DNA from 2 places in the Tigheibacillus halophilus genome. Region 2 is predicted to be linked to the other one. Evidence: a T-box and tRNA genes for the amino acid it is inferred to sense, from the RefSeq annotation. Region 2 holds a T-box; the other holds one or more tRNA genes.
The links. The T-box of region 2 lies ahead of glyQ (glycine--tRNA ligase subunit alpha). A T-box ahead of a tRNA ligase gene usually reads a tRNA of that ligase, here a tRNA-Gly.

Region 1 (8,421 bases), on a different contig from region 2:
CTTCGCCCCAATTCATTGCACTGCAGTGGATTATTGAAGAGGACAATCTGACTATCGGAGAATTATCCAATAAAATTAGTTTAGCTTTCAGTACGACAACAGACTTGGTTGATCGGCTGGAAAAAAATGGTCTGGTGCAACGGACAAAAGATGAGAGCGACCGCAGGGTTGTCCGTATTATTCCTTTGGAAAAAGGAAAGGCCATCATCAATGAAGTGATTGAAAAGCGCCGGGAATACTTAGGTGAGGTTATCGGAAGCTTCACGACAGAGCAGGCTGAAGCATTGGATGAATTACTGGAGCAATTATATGAGAGAATGAAAAACATCAATGAAAGATAACAACAAAGAAGAGGCGATTTATTTTGGAACGTGCTATTGGGGTCATAGATTCAGGAGTGGGTGGACTGACGGTAGCTTATGAACTGATGAGGCAGCTGCCGAATGAAAGATTGATTTATCTTGGTGATACCCTCAGGTGTCCTTATGGACCCCGCCCTGAACTTGAAATAAAGGCATTCACTTGGGAAATGGTAAATTTTCTACTGACAAAACATATTAAAATGCTGGTTATCGCCTGTAATACCGCTACTGCATTTACATTGCAGGAATTACAAGAGAAACTCGATATTCCTGTAATCGGTGTGATTCAGCCGGGTGCAAGAGCCGCTATTAAAGTGACAAAAACTAATCATGTCGGGGTTATTGGCACACTGGGAACCATCGGCAGTGAAGCTTATGCAACAGCCCTCCAAACGATCAAACCCGAGATTGCTGTAACGTCGCTGGCATGTTCGCCATTTGTTCCGATGGTTGAAAAGGGAATTTTACAGGGTGAGCAATGTTTATCAGTGGTAAAAGAATCTTTGCTTCCCATGCAAAAAATAAAAAAGATGGATACACTCATTCTTGGGTGTACACATTATCCGATTATAAAAGATACCATTCAGCAGGTGATGGGTCCCAAAATAAGCTTGATATCTTCCAGCGAGGAGACAGCGAGGGAAACGAGCATCATCTTAGAAATGAAAGGATTGCTGAATAAACCGAATGAGGTTGGGAATCATGAATTTTATACAACGGGCAACCTGGAAACATTCAAAAAAATGACCCATCGTATTTTTGCAAAAAGAATGGAATCCATTCAGCCTATTACTATGTACCGCACAGTGATATGATTACATGAAAGAACAGTTAGTCCTCTTTGAAGGCTGACTGTTTTTTTGTTGATTTCTGAATTGGCTTTGTTAAAGAGGAAAGTAGGTATTTTTTTCATGAAGGCTCGTATACATAGTAGTACAAACCATCGTAGGAGGGAATGACATGAAAGCTCGGGGCTTGCTCGTATTGTTGATGGCTGTTTGCTTGAGTATGCTATTGACAGGGTGTTTTAAAGGGGAACAATCGTTGAAAGAAATCGATCCGCCGAAAAATGCAAAAGCTGTGGATGGAGCGAAGGATACAAAGAAAACGGATAAAACGTCTGAGGAAAAAAATACGAAAGAAGGTTCTGGTGAGGCTGTGAAGGATACCACAGCAAGACAGCTTTACTTACTCGACAGTAATAAGATGGTAGTGCCTCAGACCTTGGATTTGCCAGTACCGGATTCTGGGGAAGTGGCTAAACAGGCTTTGGAGTACTTGGTGAAGGGTGGACCGGTGACCTCCATTCTGCCAAACGGTTTCCAGGCAGTGCTGCCAGAAGGTACTGAGATTCTGGGGTTGAAGGCAGAAGGAGATACCATGATTGTCGATGTTTCTAAGGAATTTAAAGATTATGAAGCAAGTGATGAAGTAAAGATACTGGAAGCGATGACAAATACTCTTACACAGTTTGATAAGGTTAAAAAAGTAAAATTGTGGATCAATGGTTACCCACAAGAAAAAATGCCAGTCAATGGCACCCCAATAGGCAATGGTTATTCCGCAGCGAATGGTATCAATCTGATGGAAACAGAGGCCGTCGACCTAATGGACAGTAAAGCAGTGACCATGTATTTTCCGGCTGAACATAACAAAACGAGATATTATGTTCCTGTCACAAGCCATATTGAGGTGAGTGAAGATGATAATATCTATCAAAAGGTGGTCAATTCATTGGTGAAAGGCCCCGATTATCGTACGAACGCACTTCAAGTGTTCAACACCGGCACTTCGCTGGTCGATCCTCCTTCATTGGATGATGGTGTGTTAAGTCTAACTTTTAACCAAAAAATATTAGAGGATAAAGAAAAAGGGGTTATTTCAGATGAAGTAATTGAAACAATTGTCAGAACAATGGCTGCACAAAAAGGTGTCAAGGCAGTTGATTTAAAAGTCGAAAAAACAGACCACCTTGTCAATGAACAAGGTGAAGAATACAATGAGCCAGTATCATTGGACAAATATACGAAATCCAAAAAACTGTAAAGAGGTAAATATGCCTCTTTCCTTTTTTTGTTGGACGCAAGAAAAAAACAAATATGAAAAAGCGGCTGATAGTTCCTGAAAAATGCAGCCTATCTACAGCTGGCCGTCATGAAATGAAGTGTTACGATAAAAAATAAAAGAAAGGGATTTTTTTCGGAAAATAAAAGAAAATATGGTATGCTAATACTTGTGAATCAAGGAGGCAGAATAAATGCGCAATCATGATAGACAAGCAGGTGACCTAAGGGAAATTGATATCATCACGAATTTCACCAAACATCCAGAAGGATCTGTTTTGATTCAGGTAGGCGATACAAAAGTAATTTGTAATGCGAGTATTGAAGAGAGAGTTCCTCCCTTCATGCGAGGTCAGGGGAAGGGATGGATCACTGCCGAATATTCCATGCTGCCAAGGGCGACCGAACAAAGAAACATCCGTGAATCTTCAAAAGGGAAGGTTGCGGGCAGAACAATGGAAATACAGCGGCTGATTGGAAGAACACTCCGCAGTGTGGTCGATTTGAATAAAATCGGTGAAAGAACGATCTGGATTGACTGTGATGTTATCCAAGCTGATGGCGGAACTCGGACAGCCTCCATCACAGGTGCCTTTGTAGCACTTGTTTTGGCTTTCGGAAAACTGATCGAGAATAAAACGATAAAACAAATGCCTGTCACTGATTTTTTGGCGGCAACATCAGTTGGGATATTGCCAGATGGAACTGAGATTCTTGATTTGGAGTATACAGAAGATTCTCATGCAAATGTGGACATGAACATCGTGATGACCGGTAAAGGCGAATTTGTAGAAATTCAAGGAACTGGTGAAGAAGCAACATTTACAATGGACCAGCTAAACACCATGCTTGGTCTTGCTAAAAATGGATTAGAACAGATCATTGCCAAACAAAAGGAAGTATTGGGAGATCTAGTTGAAAAAATTGGGGAAACAAAAACAATGGACAGGAAATGATTGAATGAAACAAATAATCATTGCTACCAAAAATAAAGGAAAAGCAGAAGAATTCAAAGTTTTTTTCCGCCCATACCATATAGAAGCACTATCTTTACTGGATTTAAATGAGAATGTGAGCGATGTAGAAGAAACTGGAAGCACATTTTCGGAGAATGCTGCACTTAAATCCGAAACGATTTCAGCATTATTTGGTTGCCCGGTTATTGCCGATGACTCAGGTTTGATAGTCGAGGAGCTGGACGGGGAACCTGGGATTTATTCAGCAAGATATGCTGGCAGGGAGAAGAATGATCAGAAGAATATAGATAAGCTGCTTCATAAATTGAACCAAATCCCTGATGCGCAACGTTCCGCAAAGTTCATTTGTGTACTTGCTCTCAGTGTACCGGGCCAACCCACAACCTTTTTTACAGGATATTGCAAGGGGAAAATCGCTGCAAAGCAATCTGGTAAGAATGGTTTCGGTTACGACCCAGTATTCATACCTGAAGGTTATATCAAGACAATGGCTGAACTTGACCCATCTGAGAAAAATCGAATCAGTCATAGAAGTAATGCATTTGCACGGTTACAGGAATGGATCAAATTAAATTTGGAGAGGGATCATGATGTATAAAGTGCTTATCGTAAGCGATAGCCACGGGTTAAAGGAGCAGTTGAAACAAATCAAAGAACGGCATGAAGCCGAATATTTGCTTCATTGTGGTGATTCAGAACTTGACATGGATGAGGATGCTATGACCGGTTTTTTGAAAGTCCGGGGTAATTGTGATTTCGACGTTAGATATCCTTTGGAACAAACATTTGCAATAAACGAAACTGTATTTTTCATTGCACATGGTCATTTGCATGATGTAAAGATGGACCTGACCAAAATCAGTTATCGAGGAGAGGAGCTAGGAGCCAACATCGTTTGTTTTGGACATACGCATGTAGCTGGAGTCCAAAAGATGGGGGACCAAGTATTAATCAATCCCGGCAGCATCCGTCTTCCTAAGGGAAGGCTAGAAAAAACCTATGCAATCCTGCAATGGGAAAATCTTGAAAATGGAGCTGAAGTTGTATTCTATACTGTCGAAGGTGAACAAGTGGAAGAACTCTCCCAGCATGTTTCTTTTTAAGGTGAAAAGTATGATAAAACATCATGAATACGTGAACTTTCAAAGAAAGATCAATATCTAGCAGACAGGAATGCAAAAAAACTTCCTGTCTGCTAAAAAAAAGATTGACAATATATAAGAAAGTGCATATAATAATTCTTGTGGCAAAAAACAAACCGTTTTTTAAAGGGAAGATTAATTTCAATGCGGGTGTAGTTTAATGGTAAAACCTCAGCCTTCCAAGCTGATGACGAGGGTTCGATTCCCTTCACCCGCTCCATACATAAATCGAATATGTCCCAGTAGCTCAGCTGGATAGAGCAACAGCCTTCTAAGCTGTGGGTCGCAGGTTCGAATCCTGCCTGGGACGCTATGCAAAACGCCAGCTGTATTGCTGGCGTTTTTTTGAAAGGCGGCAATAAATCCATGGCTTTACTAGAGCAATTGATTAGCTTCATTCTACATATTGACAAGCATTTGTTGGATATAATTGATATCTTCGGTTTTTGGTCGTATGCTATTTTGTTCTTGATCGTATTCGTTGAAACTGGTGTGGTCATTTTCCCTTTCCTGCCAGGTGACTCATTGCTGTTCGCTGCCAGTGCGTTTGCAGCTGCAGGAGCGTTTCATATATGGATACTCATCCTGGTGTTTTTCGCGGCGGCGATTCTAGGTGATACGATCAACTATCATATAGGTCAAAAGATAGGAAAGTCGTTATCTGATAGCAACCATTTTGGGAAGTTTATTAATCAGGAAAAAATGCAAAAAGCAGAGGATTTTTTCAATAAGCATGGGGGAAAGACGATTGTCATTGCTCGATTTATGCCCTTCATCCGAACTTTCGTACCATTTGTAGCAGGCGCCAGTCATATGAATTATCGGTATTTCCTTATTTATAACGTGACGGGTGCAGCCATATGGGTTGGTTTATGTACAATAGCGGGTTACTTCTTCGGTAATATTCCCATCATCAAAAATAATTTTTCCGCCGTATTCCTTATTATTATTTTTCTTTCTGTATTGCCTGCTGTCATTTCGTTTATCAAGACGCAGTTGGATAAACGAAAATAATAAAAGATAAGAATGCATATAGTGGAGATGATGAAACGGGCGATTTGCCAATGAGCAAATTTCTCGTTTTCTGTTTTAATAAAAGTATAATAATGCTAAGCAAGTGGTTTACATATCATATAAATAGGGAAATATGCAACAGGTACTATCATAAGCGGGAAAGGAGGTTACATATGGCTCAAAACGAAAAAGTGATACTTTTTCCGAAATGGAAGGCAAATTTGGAAGAAGAAGGTCTGCGCTTTTTGAAGGCAGCTGACTATAAAGAGGCATTGGACAGATTCAATCAGCTGATTGCCTATCACGTCGCCAATGACGATATCATCACAGGGAAGCTGATTTGTTTAATGGAACTTGGCATGTATGATGAAGCAGAAGAAATATGTTTGTCCGAAATGGAGCAAATGAACAAGAGTTATTACCAGTACGCTCATATCTATTTCACAATGCTTTTTCAGACGAATCAATATGATGTTCTGATGGAAAAACTGGATTATGAGCTTTCGTTTGCGGGGCTGCCAGAAAATGAAAAGCAGCAATTTCAGCAGTTGTATGAAATGAGTGCCGCGATGAAAATTGATTTTGATGAGAAAAAAAACACTGCCTACATAGCCGATTTGAAAGAGGCGGTGGAAGAAGAGGATATTCAAAAACAATGGCGTACAATTGAAGCACTTCGAAAAATGAAATTGAAACCAAGCTCTTGGGAAATTCAATTGCTGCGAGAGGAATTCATTCATCCAGTCGTGAAAACAGCGATTGTTGAATGGCTGCAAACGATTGGTGCAGTTGAAGCCGTACATATACATAAATTCGGGATGAAGGCGACAATCAATCCGAGCGAACTTCCATCTTTTTCCCAGCATCCAGCAGTTTCTGCCATTCTATCTACATACGATGACATAGAGCAAAAAAACCCGACATTGTATCAAATGCTGCAAAAACTTCTGAATCATTACGCGTATGTCCGGTTTCCTTTTATGCCTGAACGGTCTGAGGTGAACAAAATTGCCTCCGCGATTCTTTACATAGGAAAAAAGTATCTGAACTTGCCAACCGATGATGGTGCATCTGGGGAAATGCAAAATTACTTATCAGAAGTAGAGCTTTGTGACAGGCTTTATGCCAGTATTATCGCTGATTGACAATTGATACAGCAAATGCTTGAAAGGCCAAACAATTATGTTATAATATAGTGGTTGTATATGGACTGAATAGGATTATTCATCACTTACAAACCCAATGTAGGTAATAGAAATGCAGTCATTTCTATGAAAAAATCTTGATTTTCACTAATATGAACAAAAATGGTATAAGTGATATCTTGATGGATGATTGTGAGAAAGCTTGGCGATAGCCATTTTCGCTTATGAGGCAGAAAAGAGTTTACACTTTTCTTGTTGCCAAGAACAAATAGATTTTCGGAGGGATCATATATGTCAGCTAAATGGGAAAAAAATGAAGGAAATGAAGGCGTACTAACCTTTGAGGCTAGCGCAGAAGATTTTGAAACAGCTTTGGACAAAGCTTTTAAAAAGGTAGTTAAGGATGTCCAAATTCCAGGATTTCGTAAAGGCAAAATTCCGCGTAAAATTTTTGAAAAACGTTTTGGTGTTGAGTCACTTTATCAAGATGCTGTAGATATCGTACTGCCTGATGCATACATGGCAGCAGTTAGTGAAGCAAAAATCGAACCAGTTGATCAGCCTGAAATCAACATTGAAGAAATCGAAAGAGGCAAAAACCTGGTCTTCACTGCAAAAGTCACTGTAAAGCCTGAAGTAAAGCTTGGGGAATACAAGGGACTTGAAGTGGAAGAAGAAGATGTGACTGTGACGGATGAAGATGTAGATCATGAAATCGAACACCAACGTCAGCATCATGCAGAACTCGTTGTAAAAGAAGATGGCGAAGTAGCAGAAGGCGATACAGCGGTCATCGATTTTGAAGGATTTGTAGATGGGGAAGCATTCGAAGGTGGAAAAGGTGAAAATTTCTCTTTGGAAATCGGATCAGGCCAATTTATTCCTGGGTTTGAAGAACAATTAATCGGGAAAAAATCCGGCGAAGAAACAGAAGTGAACGTAACATTCCCTGAAGATTATCATGAAGAAAGCTTGAAAGGCAAAGAGGCAGTATTCAAAGTGACAATTCATGAAATCAAATCAAAAGAATTGCCAGATCTTGACGATGAATTTGCAAAAGATGTCGACGAAGAAGTGGAAACACTTGACGAACTTAAAAAGAAAACACGCGAAAACCTTGAAAAACAGAAAAAACAAAGTGCAGAAGATAAAAAACGTACGACGTTGATTGAAAAAGCTACCGAGAATGCTGAAGTGGAAATTCCTGACGCAATGGTTGAAACTGAGTTGGAACGCATGATGAATGAATTCAAGCAAAACTTACAAATGCAAGGAATGACATTGGAAATGTATTTCCAATTCTCAGGACAGGATGAAAATGCACTGAAAGACCAAATGCGTGAGGATGCCCAAAAACGTGTTAAGACGAATTTAACACTTGAGGCCATCGCCAATGCAGAAGCGCTCGAGGCATCTGATGAAGATGTAGAAGCAGAACTTGATAAAATGGCAGGTATGTACAATGTTGAAAAAGACCAGCTTGTGAATATGCTTGGCGGCAGCACAGACATGCTAAAAGAGGACCTGAAAGTTCAAAAAGCACTTGACTTCCTTGTGGAGCACAGCAAAGCAGCTGCATAATAACTGTTAAAAAACATATAAACACAAGGTGTTGAACGCGCCTTGTGTTTTCTTTCAATCAATCAGTCTTCCATGCATAAGAAGGACAAACCTACATATGATGGAATAAACATAATTGAAGTATACATACAGCAGTA
Region 2 (8,421 bases):
TGCTGCCTGAAAAACAGCGGTTCGAAGGCGAAAAAATATTTCTTGCTTCTCTGAAACAGGTGCTGGAAAAAGGTGTTCGCCCTGATACAATGCAAAGCAGTATAACTGAAGTACGCGACCGAGTGAAATATTCGAAACTTGATGAGGCGATGAAACAAGTGCTTTATAAGTTTGCTGAATTTGCTGTAGAAGAAAATTCCTTCTTCGATGTCAACAAAACGAACGAGGCAAGGAAAACAGCTGCCGGTAATGTCGAACCAGTCATGATTCGCGCGGGGGAGATTATTGTCCGGGAAGGCCAGACAATAACAAATGAAATATATGAAGAATTGAAGCTTGTAGGCTTGCTGAATAAGGAACGCAATATCTATCCGCTGATCGGTTTGGCTATTTTTGTGATTTTAACATGTGGTATCATCGCACACGAATTTTATGTGCTGGCAGAAAGCAGCAGTATGGTAAAGAGAAAAACAGCGGCAGTTTTACTTTTAAGCGTCATTGTGCTTTCGCTGATGAAACTGGTCAGTGTGTATATGTCTCCGACAAATCAATTGTTCTACATTGTTCCTGCAGCAATTGGCGTATTATTGATGAAATTATTGCTCAATGAACGGATCGCGATCATTTTTGCGAGTTTGTACGCTGTTTTCAGCATGATGATTTTCAATGGCCAAATTCCAGGTTCCCTGAACGTGGAAGCCGGAGTCTATTTTTTCTTCTCGCAAATGGCAGCGGTGCTTTTTCTAAGAAATGTCAAGGATCGTCTGGCTATTGTAAAAGCCGGGTTGGGCTTGTCCATCGTAAATGTATTGTCGGTACTGATATTTATATTCATTTCATTTGAAAAATATTCAGTGAAAGATTTGTTTTTACAAACAGGATTTGGATTTGCTTCAGCATTGGCTTCAATCATTTTGACAATTGGTCTGCTGCCTTTATTCGAATCAGTTTTGGGCATCTTATCAGATATAAAGCTATTGCAGTTATCCAATCCAAATCAACTACTGCTGAAAAAAATCCTGACTGAAGCACCGGGTACATACCATCATTCTGTTATGGTTGCCAACCTTAGTGAAACAGCTTGTGAAGCAATTGGGGCAAACGGCTTGCTGGCAAGGGTGGGTTCATACTATCATGATTTAGGGAAAACAGTCAGACCGCTTTATTTTATCGAAAACCAAATGGGAACTAAAAACCCGCATGATTACATCTCTCCTAAGCAAAGCGCAGAAATCATCATCCGCCACCCCTATGATGGGGCTGAGATGCTTAAACGAAAGAAAATGCCAAAAGAAATTATCGATATAGCCACACAGCACCATGGTACTACATTATTGAAATATTTTTATTACAAGGAAAAAAAGTCTAATCCTGAAGTGAAGGAAGCACTTTTCCGCTACCCTGGGCCGAAACCACAGACAAAAGAAGTCGCTGTCATTTCAATTTGTGATTCTGTTGAAGCTGCGGTCCGATCATTGGAAGAGCCCACAGAACAGAAAATCGATGAAATTGTTGCATCAATTGTGACTGATCGCATTCAGGATCACCAGCTTGATGATAGCCCACTGTCCATTCGAGAATTAAAGATAGTCCGTCAGACAATATGCGAGACATTAAAAGGTATTTTTCATTCAAGAATTAAATACCCAGTAAAGGAGAGACCAAAAAATGCACATTGATTTTCAGGATCACACCGATTCCGTTACTGAAGATATGCTAGATTTAATCAAGCGGCTGTTACACTTCACGGCAAAATACGAAAACATAGCAGATACAGCAGAATTATCCGTCAGCTTTGTGGATAATGAAGAAATCCGGGTGATCAACCGCGATTATCGTCATAAAGATCAGCCGACTGATGTCATTTCCTTTGCCCTTCAAGAAGAATCAGAGGAAGAAATGAAAATTATCGGGGAGAATTTGCCACTTATTCTGGGAGATATTCTCATCTCTGTAGACAGAGCGAAAGAACAAGCTGTTGAATACCAGCATTCTTTGGAAAGGGAAATGGGCTTTTTAGCTGTCCATGGATTGCTGCATCTCCTTGGTTATGATCACATGACTCCAGAAGACGAGAAGATCATGTTTCAAAAACAAGATGATATTCTGGGGGAATTCAAGCTTGAAAGATAGCAAAAAAAAGCAGATCGGTTTTCAGTATGCACTAAATGGTATTTGGCAGGTCGTTCGGACGGAAAGAAATTTTCGGATCCATATATTCATATTTCTGCTTGTTGTCATTTTTGGATTTTGTTTGCAGCTTACTGCCGTTCAATGGTGTCTTGTGCTCGGGGTAAGCGGTTTGGTATTTGTCGCGGAAATGATTAATACAACAGTAGAACGGTTAATTGATTATATGAAACCGGAAATACATCCGCAGGCAAAAGCCATCAAAGATATTGCTGCCGGTGCTGTCCTAATGGCCGCACTGACTGCGGCCGTCATTGGTCTGCTTGTCTTCATTCCGAAATTCCTCCATTTGCTGCATTAGTTTCTTCAAAGAGGGAGGGACAGAACTATCCAAAAACAGCTATAAAGTGCCATTTCACCTCTAGTTGATTGGAGCGAAAGGCGGCTGACTCCTTGAAAAAGAAATTCGCTTTTTCTGCGTGCGATGTGAATGCTGCCGAAGCGTTCCTTTCCTGCGGGAACAATGGTTTTCGCTGGGAAGCGTAATCGCAGTCCCAGCACGAGTCTGAAGCCCCCGCAGGAAGTGATTTTCTTAGAAAGTACATGAGGGAAGGAAAGCTGCATACGGCCTTTGCGCCAACGCCTGCACACCCCTTGTCGGGGCGCCTGGCGTGCAAATCAACGAAATTACTAAGCTAGATAAAAAAAGTTGGGCGGTTCCATGTCAAGATGGTGCCGTTCAACTTTTTTACATTTCCCAGGGTTTTGTCTCACCCTTTTTTTATGGACAGGATGTTGTCTGATGTTGTGATGTTTTTAAAGGTTTTGTCGAATGGATGAAAGGGAAGCTATTTTATAGTATGATAAAATAAAGTATTAACTTGACGCCTTGGAGGAAACAGAAAAATGAACCATAAATCAGGATTTATCGCTATCATCGGCCGGCCAAATGTTGGTAAGTCAACATTTTTAAATCGTGTTGTCGGTCAAAAAATAGCAATCATGAGCAATAAACCACAAACAACCAGAAATAAGATACAAGGCGTTTTAACGCAGGATGACGCACAATTTGTATTTATTGACACACCAGGGATTCATAAGCCCAAGCATCGTTTGGGCGACTTCATGGTGAAAATTGCTGAAAACACATTGAATGAAGTGGATGCTATCCTGTTCATGATTAATGCGGAAGAGGGTTATGGCAGAGGTGACCAATATATATTGGACCGTCTGCAACACATTCAGAGCCCGATTTTCCTCGTCATTAATAAAATTGACTTGGTACATCCGCATAAACTTCTGGAATTGATTGAATTGTATAAAGAAAAATGTGACTTTGAAGAAATTGTTCCGATTTCTGCGCTTGAAGGTAACAACGTGGACAATTTACTGGAGGTTTTGAAAAAGCATCTTCCTGAAGGTCCACAGTATTATCCAGCTGACCAGGTGACTGATCATCCGGAAAGATTCATCATCAGTGAGCTGATCAGAGAAAAAGTACTTGAGCTGACGAGGGAAGAAATTCCGCATTCAGTTGCTGTCGCAATCGACAGTATTGAAAAGCGGCCATCAAACGCGGTATATTTACAAGCTACAATCATTACAGAACGAAAATCACAAAAAGGGATTTTGATTGGCAAACAAGGCAGTATGCTGAAAGAAATCGGTATTAAAGCGCGTAAGGATATTGAAGCACTGCTTGGCACGAAAGTTTTTCTGGAGCTATGGGTGAAGGTACAGACCGATTGGCGTAACAAGCAAGGTCAACTGCATCAATTCGGGTTTCGGGAAGACGAATATTGATTTTTAGTCAGACAAGAGTTGTATGCTGATCAATAGATCCTTCTTAGCGGAAATCTATACTGGAAAAAATTAAGAGTCATTGTTTGAGCGATCGGGGTCATTCTAAATGTATACAAATAATGTTGTATGTGGTTGTTAAAGCCTCACGGGATTATACTTTTGAAGTATAGGAAGGTGGTTTTTCAATTGATTGATTTAACATGGAAAGTATTCAGTGAAACCGGCAATATCGAGACTTATTTATTGATGAAAGAACTGGAAACACAGCCGGATGCTGGAGAAGATAATGAAATAGACACAGCAATGACGAATAATGATTAAAATGCCCAGCCTCAGATAAGAAATATGGATTTTTTAAGTGTGGATACAAAAAGGAGAATAAAGACCAAGCATTTCGTTCAAGACAGTTAGAAAAAATAGAAACACTGCTCCCATTGGAGCTGCCAAGGCTGGAAAAGCTTTTCTTTTTCTGGGATCGGACTGACACGGGATATGCTGGTTTCAGCACTGGATGATGCTTAATGGCTGGCTGGACGAGTAAGCATACAGGCTCTTTCAGCTAACAAGAAATGCGTTGGTAGCATTTTACCTTTTTAAAAAGGGAAGGTTGAGTGTTGTGCTGGATAAGGTCAAGGGAATTGTAATCAGGACACAAGATTACGGAGAAACCAATAAAATTGTAACAATATATAGTGCAAATGCCGGAAAAGTTTCGGCCGTTGCGCGCGGAGCGAAAAAACCGAAAAGCAGAATGGCTGCCGTAACGCAGCCATTCATTTATGGGGAATTCATGGCCTATTTGTCTTCCGGACTGGGCACAATACAACAGGCAGAAGTCATCCACTCTTTTCGTGAGATTCGGCAGGATATATTCAAAACGGCTTATGCCTCGTATATTCTCGAACTTACTGATAAACTGGTAGAAAACAGGCAGGGAAATGCTTTTTTGTTCCAGCAACTTTATTTGACACTGGAATGGATTGCGGCCGGTAAGGATATGGCGGTTCCAATCATGATGTATGAATTGAAACTGTATGCTGTCAGTGGGTTCGCACCAGTAGTCCATCACTGTGTAAGCTGCGAATCGAAACAATTCCCCTTTGCTTTTTCCATCGCAGAAGGCGGCTTATTATGTCCGAAATGCAGATACAAAGATCCGCATGCCATAGGTCTTCCAGACGCTGTTGCCAAGTTGCTTCATCTTTTTACGAAGGCTGATTTGAAACGAGTAGGGCAGATTTCAGTTAAACCAGATAATCTGAATCGGCTCCGAATGTTACTGGACGCTTATTATGACCAGTATGGCGGGTACTTTCTCAAAACAAAAAGATTCCTGAATCAGTTAGATAAGTTGAAATAACACATGGTTGACAAAACCCGCTGGCATGGCGTATGATTTTTACATAATCAAAATTGTTTGCTATGATGAAGAGTAGTACCTAATAGTCTCTGACCAAAGCGAGTCTGGGGTAGTGAAAGCCGGATGTCAGTGTATTAGAGAAGGCGCTTCTGAGCAGTTTAATAAAGCGGCTCCCGTTTCATAAATGGGAGCAAATAGGGTGGAACCGCGGATCAAAACCGTCCCTATGCCATTTTCAGGCATAGCGGCGGTTTTTTTAATTGACATTAAAATCGGAGGTTGCGAATGATGAATGTGCAAGAAATGATATTGACTTTGCAAACATATTGGTCTGAACAAAACTGTATGCTGATGCAGGCATATGATGTTGAAAAAGGCGCAGGTACCATGTCTCCAATGACATTGTTAAGAAGTCTCGGTCCTGAGCCGTGGCGTGTCGCTTACGTAGAGCCATCAAGGCGGCCGGCTGACGGCAGATATGGCGAAAATCCTAACCGCCTATATCAGCATCACCAGTTCCAGGTTATTATTAAGCCTTCTCCTGCAAATATTCAGGAATTGTATCTCGGTTCGTTAGAAAAGCTTGGAATAAATCCTTTAGAACACGATATTCGTTTTGTAGAAGACAACTGGGAAAACCCAACACTTGGCGCTGCTGGCCTTGGATGGGAAGTTTGGCTCGATGGAATGGAAATCACGCAATTCACATACTTTCAGCAGATAGGCGGATTGGAAGCAAACCCGGTTACTGTCGAATTGACGTATGGGATTGAACGCCTCGCTTCTTACATTCAAGACAAAGAAAATGTTTTCGATCTGCAATGGTCTCGGGATTTTAAGCTTAGGGATATATTCTATCAGCCGGAATATGAGCATTCCAAATATACATTTGAAGAATCGAATGAGGAAATGCTGTTTGAGCTCTTCAACATGTATGAAAAAGAAGCTAAGCAGACGATGCAAAAAGGGCTGGTTTTCCCTGCATATGATTATGTCTTGAAATGTTCCCATACGTTCAATTTACTGGACGCAAAAGGGCTTATTTCGGTTACCGAGCGAACAGGATATATTGCTCGGATTAGAAACCTGGCCAGGGAAATAGCCAAAAACTATGTTGCTGAAAGAGAAAAGCTTGGGTTCCCAATGCTCAAAAAGGAGGAAGCCTAATGAGTGAGCATGTATTATTTGAAATCGGCTTGGAAGAAATGCCTGCACGCTTTATAGACAAGGCTGAACAACAGCTTTTAGAAAAAACAAAACAGTGGCTGAAAGAATCGAGGATTTCATACGAAGAAATCTCATCTTTTTCAACGCCTCGACGACTTGCCATCAAGATTTGCAATGTAGCGGAATACCAGGATAATATGGAGGAAGAAGTAAAAGGGCCAGCATTAAAAATTGCGAAAGACGGCGATGGGAATTGGACGAAAGCTGCAATCGGATTTACAAAAGGACAGGGAAAAACAGTAGAAGACATCTATACTAAAGAAATAAAAGGTGTATCTTATATTTTTATCAATAAGCAGATTGCGGGGAAACCATCTGTTGAACTGCTCCCAGCGTTCAAAGAGGTCATTCTTTCACTTCAATTTGGCAAAAATATGCGTTGGGGGGCGGAACATTTACGCTATGTGCGTCCGATTCGCTGGCTGGTCGCATTATATGGTTCAAAAGTGATCCCTTTTGATATTGCCCATGTGCCTACAGGAAATCTCACATACGGCCACCGTTTCCTCGGTGACAAGATCGTGATAGATGACCCTTCTGATTACGAAACACTTCTTCGTAATCAATATGTTATTGCTGATGCAAAAGAAAGAGAACAGATGATTATAATAGGGATTCAGGAGACGGAGAAAAAAGAAGGGGTTCATGTTCCGATGGATTCTTCTTTACTGCAGGAAGTGCGAAATCTTGTCGAATATCCAACTGTTTTCCACGGTGCATTTTCTGAAGATTTTCTAGAAGTACCGACAGAAGTATTGATCACTTCTATGAAAGAGCATCAGCGCTATTTCCCCGTCTTTGATTCAAAAGAGCAGCTGCTTCCTTATTTTGTTGGTGTCCGTAACGGAGACAGTAAGCATCTGGATACAGTAGTGCGGGGGAATGAAAAAGTATTGCGTGCCCGTCTTGCAGATGCCAAATTTTTCTATGATACCGATCGCAAGCAAAACATAGCCTTCTATCAACGAAAATTGGCGAATGTCGTTTTTCAAGAGAAGCTTGGAACCTATCAGGATAAAGTGGATCGTATCGTTCTAATCACAAAATCCATTTGTAAAATGCTGCAATATGATCCAGCGCAAACCCGGATGGCTATCCGTGCTGCAGAGATTTGCAAATTCGATCTTAGTACGAATATGGTAAACGAGTTTACCGATTTGCAAGGTATCATGGGTGGAAAATATGCCAAACATTTTGGAGAGGAAGAAACGGTTTGCACGGCGATCGGTGAGCAATATCTGCCTGATCATGCGCAAGGACCATTGCCGAAGACCAGCATCGGCTCAGTGTTGAGTGTAGCTGATAAACTCGATAGTATTGCAGGAGGCATCTATGCAGGACTGCGTCCTACTGGTTCACAGGATCCTTACGGACTTCGCAGACAGGCACTGGGGACATTGCGGATTTTGAATAAACAGCACTGGTCTGTCACTGTTGAAGAATTGTTGGCTATGTGCAGCGAATTGTTTGTTTCCAGTTCAATTCAGGGAATGGAAAAAGAGATTTTTGAAACGGAATTGCATGATTTTATCGCGCAAAGAGTTGTCTATTTGCTGAAAGAAGCGGCAATCGAACCTGATGTTATCGAAGCTGTAACTGCGAACGGTATCGGTGTATTGCCATACACCTTTGAAAAAGCAAGTATTCTTTCAAAAAAACGTAATGATGAAACCTTTAAATCGACGCAAGAGGCACTGAGCCGTGTGTTGAATCTCGCATCCAAAGGAAAGTCTGGTACCATCGATGAAAAAAGCTTTGAAACACAAAGTGAACGGCTGCTGTTTGATACATTCCAAAGTAAGCGGGAAGCATTTGAAACTGCCAATAATAGTTATGATGCTGCCGCAGCTCTGACTATGCTCGATGAACTTGCATTGCCGATACATGATTTCTTTGACAAT

Region 1: it has a tRNA-Gly gene. The T-box ahead of glyQ (glycine--tRNA ligase subunit alpha) is inferred to sense a tRNA for this amino acid. The anticodon was not compared.

Annotation. Positions count from the first base shown of each region.
Region 1 is NZ_JBHUIZ010000014.1:109,726-118,146, reverse strand. Features, by position in the region: gene ACFSMW_RS15205 (MarR family winged helix-turn-helix transcriptional regulator) at 1-341, shown strand, start outside; gene racE (glutamate racemase) at 365-1,177, shown strand; gene ACFSMW_RS15195 (GerMN domain-containing protein) at 1,323-2,408, shown strand; gene rph (ribonuclease PH) at 2,620-3,381, shown strand; gene ACFSMW_RS15185 (XTP/dITP diphosphatase) at 3,386-4,000, shown strand; gene ACFSMW_RS15180 (metallophosphoesterase) at 3,990-4,505, shown strand; tRNA gene ACFSMW_RS15175 (tRNA-Gly) at 4,691-4,764, shown strand; tRNA gene ACFSMW_RS15170 (tRNA-Arg) at 4,781-4,854, shown strand; gene ACFSMW_RS15165 (VTT domain-containing protein) at 4,911-5,558, shown strand; gene ACFSMW_RS15160 (tetratricopeptide repeat protein) at 5,732-6,703, shown strand; gene tig (trigger factor) at 6,995-8,284, shown strand.
Region 2 is NZ_JBHUIZ010000003.1:1,012,380-1,020,800, reverse strand. Features, by position in the region: gene ACFSMW_RS05715 (HD family phosphohydrolase) at 1-1,679, shown strand, start outside; gene ybeY (rRNA maturation RNase YbeY) at 1,669-2,133, shown strand; gene ACFSMW_RS05705 (diacylglycerol kinase family protein) at 2,123-2,491, shown strand; gene era (GTPase Era) at 3,037-3,933, shown strand; gene ACFSMW_RS05695 (YqzL family protein) at 4,120-4,254, shown strand; gene recO (DNA repair protein RecO) at 4,550-5,293, shown strand; T-box leader at 5,347-5,522, shown strand; gene glyQ (glycine--tRNA ligase subunit alpha) at 5,582-6,460, shown strand; gene glyS (glycine--tRNA ligase subunit beta) at 6,460-8,421, shown strand, end outside.